2 regions of the Hyphomicrobium nitrativorans NL23 genome follow, and region 1 is predicted to be linked to the other one. Evidence: riboswitches for the same ligand, from Rfam matches in the RefSeq annotation. Region 1 holds a riboswitch; the other holds the start of a gene.
The links. Region 1 has a riboswitch for cobalamin ahead of W911_RS07005 (TonB-dependent receptor plug domain-containing protein). Riboswitches for the same ligand answer to the same signal wherever they lie in the genome.
Positions count from the first base shown of each region.

Region 2: it holds a riboswitch for cobalamin, as region 1 does, so the genes downstream of both, W911_RS09105 (ribonucleoside-diphosphate reductase subunit alpha) here and W911_RS07005 (TonB-dependent receptor plug domain-containing protein) in region 1, are expected to answer to the same signal.

Region 1 covers NC_022997.1:1,519,880-1,523,289, forward strand. The annotation lists gene W911_RS07005 (TonB-dependent receptor plug domain-containing protein) at 1-1,819, opposite strand, end outside; cobalamin riboswitch at 2,063-2,285, opposite strand; gene W911_RS07010 (DUF6925 family protein) at 2,429-3,410, opposite strand, start outside.
Region 2 covers NC_022997.1:1,954,693-1,958,102, reverse strand. The annotation lists gene W911_RS09115 (short-chain fatty acyl-CoA regulator family protein) at 1-486, shown strand, start outside; gene rraA (ribonuclease E activity regulator RraA) at 509-1,000, shown strand; cobalamin riboswitch at 1,153-1,373, shown strand; gene W911_RS09105 (ribonucleoside-diphosphate reductase subunit alpha) at 1,488-3,410, shown strand, end outside.

The DNA.
Region 1 (3,410 bases):
TGCGGGGCGGTGCACCGAGGCGGAAGTCGTTATCGTAGAAGTCGCCGTTGTAAACGGCACTGACGGTCGCACGCGCGCGATCGGAGAAGCGATACGTTGCGTTCACGCTTGCCTGGTGCTCCGGCCGGCGGACTTCGCGGAACCGCAGACCTGTCGCATCCGTCTCGAAAGAATTGAGATGCGTATAGGTTGCGATGATGTCGAAATTATCCGTCGGTCGAGCTGTCACAGTCACCTCGACGCCGCGGCGTGTGCTCTCCTGATCGCGATTTCCAGCGGTGGGGATCGGTCCCGAGTAATCGGCGAAAATTTCGTTTTCGAGGTTTGCGCGGAAGTACGTGACGTCGACGATGAGAGCCTTGTTGAAGAAGCTCTGCTCGATGCCGGCATCCCATGAGATGGATTCTTCCGGGGTCAAATTGGGGTTGCCCAGCCACTGTCCGGGAATGAATCCGAACTGCTCGCTAAAGGTCGGGTTTGTTACGCCCTTGCCGTAGCTCGCATGGAAGCGTGTATCCGTAGATCTGAGCAGATAAGCGGCCGTTGCCCGGTACGTTTCAGCGTCTTCGAATGTGTCGTTCGTATCGTAGCGGTAGGCGCCGGTCAGGAACAGGCTGTCGAACAGTTCAAGCCGGTATTCCGCAACGTGGCCCCGCAGCGTCCGCTCTTGCTCGGGGATTTGGCTGGGATCCCAGAAGATCGGTCCCGTGTTGCGGTAGGTTTCCGTGTTTTGCTCGATCAAGCCGATGAGTGTGTGGCGTGCGTTGGCGATCGAGGGCGTATCGAATTGGAGCGTCGTCTGGTAGCCGAAATGCTCGCGCGTTCCGACGTCGCCGCTATCTGCGAACTGGTCGGCGAAACGTTCGGTTTCGTAGTCTGTGTAGTTGAAGAATACCGAATGCTTCCAATGGTCCTCGAAGGTGCTCAGCGTTGCGCGTGTGCTCGCGAAAAGCTGCTCGACGTTATGCGTACGATCTCCATCGACGACCAAGCCATACGTCGGCGAACCCCAGTTAAAGTCTTGCGGGTCGGTCTCGGCAAAGGTGCGTGTTCCGCGGATCGTGCCCTGAATGTTCAGGAACGGAAGAACGTCGGCGTCTCCCTTAAACGAGATGGTGCGGTTTTCGTAACCATCCTTTTCGCGACCGAATGGCGATGTGTTATAGCCGTCGGTGTCGAAGCCGGTTGCCGAAACGATCCCGCGAGCCCAGTCATTGGCGGCGGACGCATAGCCCGAGAGCTTCTTCGTCCCGAAAGAGCCGCCTTCGGCCGTGATGCCGACGCGCGCGCCGGGCTCTGCGTTGCGTGTGACGATGTTGATGACGCCGGCGGTCGCGTTCGAGCCCCAGAGCGCGCTTTGGGCGCCGCGAAGCACCTCGATACGTTCGATGTTGTCTGCGAGGAGGGTCGAAAAATCGAATTCGCCCTGGGCAGGGTCGTTCATCTGAATGCCGTCGATGATGACGAGCGTGTGATTTCCTTCCGCGCCGCGGATGCGGGCTTGAGTTAAGCCTCCTGCCGGACCGGAGCGGCTCATCGCGACACCCGGAACCGAGCGAAGAGCGTCGCTCACGTAGGTGATGCCGCGCTGGCGAATCTCCTCGCCCGTGATGACGGTCACGGCGGAGCCGATCTTTTCAGCTTCAACGGATGTGCCTCGGCTGTCGCCTTGAACGACGATGCCGTCGAGATCGACGGTTTGTGCGCTGGCCGGGCCGGTGACGGCAAGAACAGCGAAAAACGCACACGACGAAAACAGCAGTTTCTTCGAGATCGCAGTGCATCTTGCTGTTGCGTCTCGCTCAAATGAACACGACATCGGTCCCCCCGTCACGCGTGATGGCGGGAGCTTCGGCGGATATGGCGCGGTGGCGCGACGAGGACCGTGCAACGCGTATCGGCCGCATAATTTTGCGGCGTCTTGCGCTGCTCGCTCTCCGACGAGCCTGAATAAATTCGTCAGTGGGTGTTCAAGACCCTGGCCATACCTGACGTTGCCCCCATTCGGTTGCACATCAGTCGCCACTCCGGGTGTCCGTTCCTGCAGGCGTCCCGCACTGAGGATGGGCGACTTGTGGCGGCAGGTCTCCTGGCTTACGGCTCGAACGTCGCTCTCCAGCCTTCCCGGGGCTCCAACGCGGAGCGCCAGTGGCGTATTTGGAGAGGACTTGCCGCTTACAGTTGCGGGCGCAGCCACGGTTTTGGCGCTCGTCGCGCCGCACCGTGTTCCCTCTTCATCTCCACGCGCTTGCGCGCGCTTCGACACCGTCACGCCTTTAAACGGCCTCAGAAACGGCACGCTGTCAACGCAAATCCGACTCCGTGCGGGAGACCGCCGCACGTGCTGACGCGCTTCTGTAACACTGCCGGGATTTTACGGGGGCGTGTGCAGACGGATTGCAATCTGCCGAGAGCGAACAAAAACCCTTCAGGCCGTCTCGCTCTCGTCAGTGTCCTCCAGTTTGTCGAATGCGGCGCGCCATGCGGCAACGCGCTTCAGTAAAAGCTCGTTGCGCATCGCTTCCCCCTGCCTCTCCATCTGGCGGAGCGCGTTGCGAAGCGCGACGCGTTCGAGCCGCGTGCCGGGCTCGGGCATCCCGCCGGGATCCTGGCCATCTTCGACGGCTGCCCAGACCGCTTTCTTCGTCGCCACATAGGCCGCGGGGCCGTAAAGCCCAAGATAGCTTTGGAAACGCGCGAAATCCGCAGGATCGAACGGCTTGTCGTCGCCAAGGGGTGCGATCACCGGATTTGCCGGGTGGAGGAAAGCGCAAGGCGTGAGGCCTTCCGCGATCGGCGTGTTTGCAGAATGGGTTCGGCGTGCGGCGAGAAGTTTCGGCAGGACATGCGTGTGCGGTCCCTCCGGCGATTTTCCGCCCGTGTCGGGGCCGCCGATCTTCTGGAACACTTCGGCGCGTCCCAGCTTGGATAGGACGACGCGGTGGGGATGGGTATGAAGAATTGCGTGTCCGGCTTCACAGGCGAACGTCGTTTTCCCGACGTTGCGACGGAGGACGGCGAGCAGTTCGGGATCGCTCGTGCGAATGCAAAAATCGATTTGCGGCTGCTCCAGGCCGATGTCGAACAGAATGCCGTCGCGGTCGGCGGGACGAATGGCGTCCGTGTCGGGTCCGAGTTCGGTCAGCACGTTGCGCTGAGCGCCGAGGGCCGCGTCTTCCGGGAGGCATAACGCCATGCCCTGGCTCCAGCGCCGGGCGCGCGGGCTTAGGAGTTCGTAGGCCACGGCCTGCATGTCCGGGTGGGGCACGATCCGGATGGCGCCGCGGGCGGTGGCTCGGGTCAGGTTTTCCGTATCGGAGACGTCGAGCGCCTCGCCGTTGTCCTGATGGAATTCGCCAATAGCGCCGAACGATCCGACACTCCACCCGCTGTTCCAGCGTTCGAGTTCC
Region 2 (3,410 bases), 430 kb from region 1:
AGCACGCTCCAGCGCCCGAATGCGCGCGGCGTGCCGTTCTTCTTCGTGCGCGTCGACCGCGCGGGCAACATCTCGAAGCGCCAGTCCGCCACCGATTTTCACTTCTCGCGCGTCGGCGGCTCGTGCCCGCTTTGGAACGTCTACGAAGCGTTCTCCGTCCCGGGCCGCATCCTCACCCAGCTCGCCACAATGCCGGACGGGCGCACATACCTCTGGATCGCACGCACCGTATCGCGCGGGCACGGCGGCTACGGCGCTCCATCGAAAACGTTCGCCATCGGCCTCGGCTGCGATATGAGCCACGCGAACAGGCTCGTGTATGCGAAGGGCCTCGACCTCAAGGATCAATCCGCGGCGGTTCCGATCGGCGCCGGCTGCAAAATCTGCGAGCGGCCCGCCTGCCCGCAACGCGCCTTCCCCGCCATCGGACGGCGCACCGCCATCGACGAAAACGAGCGGCGCTTCACCCCATATCCGGTCGCATGACACAGCAACGAAAGGGCGAACGATGACAGTCAGCACTTGCGATCTCTCCGACAAGCACGGCGAGCACGCGCGCATCCCCGCGCCGGTGTTCCATAACTTCGGGGCGCGCCGCGCGTTCCACGGACGCGCCGTCACGGTGAAATGCTTCGAGGACAATTCTCGCGTGAAAGAAGTGCTCGCGACACCCGGCAACGGCCGCGTTCTTGTCGTGGACGGAGGCGGCAGCACGCGCTGCGCGCTGCTCGGCGACATGATCGCGAAAGATGCAGTCGCAAACGGCTGGAGCGGCATCGTCGTGTTCGGATGCGTGCGCGATACGGCCGTTCTCGAAGGCCTCGACATCGGCATCAAGGCGCTTGGCACCAACCCGAGACGTTCGACACGCCGCGGCGAAGGAACCCTCCACATTCCCGTCGACTTCGCCGGAATTCAAGTGAAGGAAGACGACATCGTCGCCGCCGACTGCGACGGCATCGTCGTCATCGCCGCGAAACACGCGACGGAAATCGGGTAAGACGCAGGGCTCCCGCCGCATCCCGGTTTGCTGTCAACGGCATTCCGTCGACTGTCACCGATAAACACAACATCTATACACAGCCGCGCCGTAAACACGCGTTTCACGCAACATCTTGCGGCACCCGCCTTGCGGCACCCTCAGAATCAGACGCTATTGAAAGCGTCATAGGTCGCCGGGCGGAACCGCTCGGCGCTAAGAGGGAACCCGGTGCGCTCGGCTTTCTGCGAAGGCGAGCAATCCCGGGGCTGCCCCCGCAACTGTAAGCAGCGAGTTGCCTGTCGAGAGCGGCCACTGGTGCATGGCACCGGGAAGGCCAGACAGGCGACACTGACCTGCGAGCCAGGAGACCTGCCTGTGACGAGATTAATTCGTCCTCGGGCGGGGTGTCCCGGTGGGTGGTATTCTGACGCCTCTGCATGCGCGGAGGCACGGATGCGCGTCCCCATTCGGCCCAAGCCCCCTTTTTCCTTTAAGGGGTTTGCCGATGTCCATCGCAATAGAAGCCAGAAGCTCCAGCGCCGCATCCGTCTCGGGCGGCAGCGCCAAGACGCCGGCCACCGCGCCAGCGCTGCAAGTCATCCGGCGCAACGGCTCCGTCACGCCGTTCGATCCGACAAAAATCACCATCGCATTGACGAAAGCGTTTCTCGCCGTCGAGGGAAACCGCGCCGCCGCCTCGCGCCGCGTGCACGAGATCGTCGAAGATCTCGCCGCCCAAATCGTCTCCGCACTCACGCGTCAGGGCGACCACGGCCGCACATTCCACATCGAAGACATCCAGGATCAGGTCGAACTCGTCCTGATGCGCGGCGAGCATCACAAAGTCGCACGCGCCTACGTCCTTTACCGCGAAGCCCGCGCCCAGGAACGCGCCGCAGCCACCGCTGAGGTCGAACATTCGGAACAGCCCGCCCTCAACGTCAAAGCCCGCGACGGATCGCTCCGCCCTCTCGACCATCAGCGCCTCTCGCTGATCGTGCGCGAAGCCTGCGAGGGCTTGTCCGAGACCAGCGCCGAGGACGTGCTCGCGGAGACCTATCGCAACCTCTACGACGGCATCGCCGCCCACGAGCTAACGCTGGCGCCGATCCTCGCCGCCCGCACGCTGATCGAGACGGAACCCGCCTACAGCGAGGTTTCCGCCCGCCTCTTGATGGATCAGCTTCGCGAGGAGGCACTTTCGTTCGTCTCCAGCCGGCCGGAGCGGGCGAGCCAGGCCGAAATGGCCGAGCGCTATCCCGAATACTTCCGCAGCTATGTCGCCCGCGGCATCGCAACCGAACTGCTCGATCCGGAGCTTGCCCGCTTCGACCTTGAACGCCTGGGCCACGCCCTCAAGCCCGAACGCGACATGCGGTTCCAGTTCCTCGGCCTGCAGACGCTTTACGACCGCTACTTCCTGCAAACGCGCGGTGTTCGCTTCGAGCTGCCGCAAGCGTTCTTCATGCGCGTCGCGATGGGTCTCGCCCTGCGCGAGATCGACCGCGAGGCGAAAGCCATCGAGTTCTACGACCTGATCTCGTCGTTCGATTTCATGTGCTCGACGCCCACGCTGTTCAACGCCGGCACGCCCCGCGCCCAGCTCTCGTCCTGCTTCCTCACTACCGTTGCCGACGATCTCGACGGCATCTTTAAGTCCATCAAGGACAACGCGCTGCTCGCAAAGTATTCCGGCGGTCTCGGCAACGATTGGACGCGCGTGCGCGGCCTCGGTGCTCACATCAAGGGTACCAACGGCGAGAGCCAGGGCGTCGTGCCGTTCCTTAAAGTCGCGAACGACACGGCGATTGCCGTCAACCAGGGCGGCAAGCGCAAAGGCGCGGTGTGCGCGTATCTCGAAACCTGGCACATCGACATCGAGGAGTTCCTCGACCTCCGCAAGAACACAGGCGACGACCGCCGCCGCACGCATGACATGAACACGGCCCATTGGATTCCGGACCTGTTCATGCAGCGCGTCGCCGAGGACAGCCACTGGACGCTGTTCTCGCCGGACGAAGTGCCGGACCTGCACGACCTTTACGGCCGCGCCTTCGCCGAGCGCTATGCTGAGTACGAAGCGAAGGCCGAGCGCATGGAATTGCGCATCGCACGCCGCGTCCGCGCCGTCGATCTCTGGCGCCGGATGCTCACCATGCTGTTCGAGACAGGCCACCCCTGGATCACCTTCAAGGATCCGTGCAACCTCCGCTCGCCCCAGCAGCACACGGGCGTCGTGCACTCGTCCAACCTTTGCACCGAGATCACGCTCAACACCTCGAACGACGAAGTCGCGGTCTGCAACCTGGGCTCCGTCAACCTCGCAAACCACGTCACGGCCGATGGCCTCGACCGCGTGCGCCTCGCACACACGATCGACACGGCCATGCGGATGCTGGACAACGTGATCGACATCAACTTCTACACC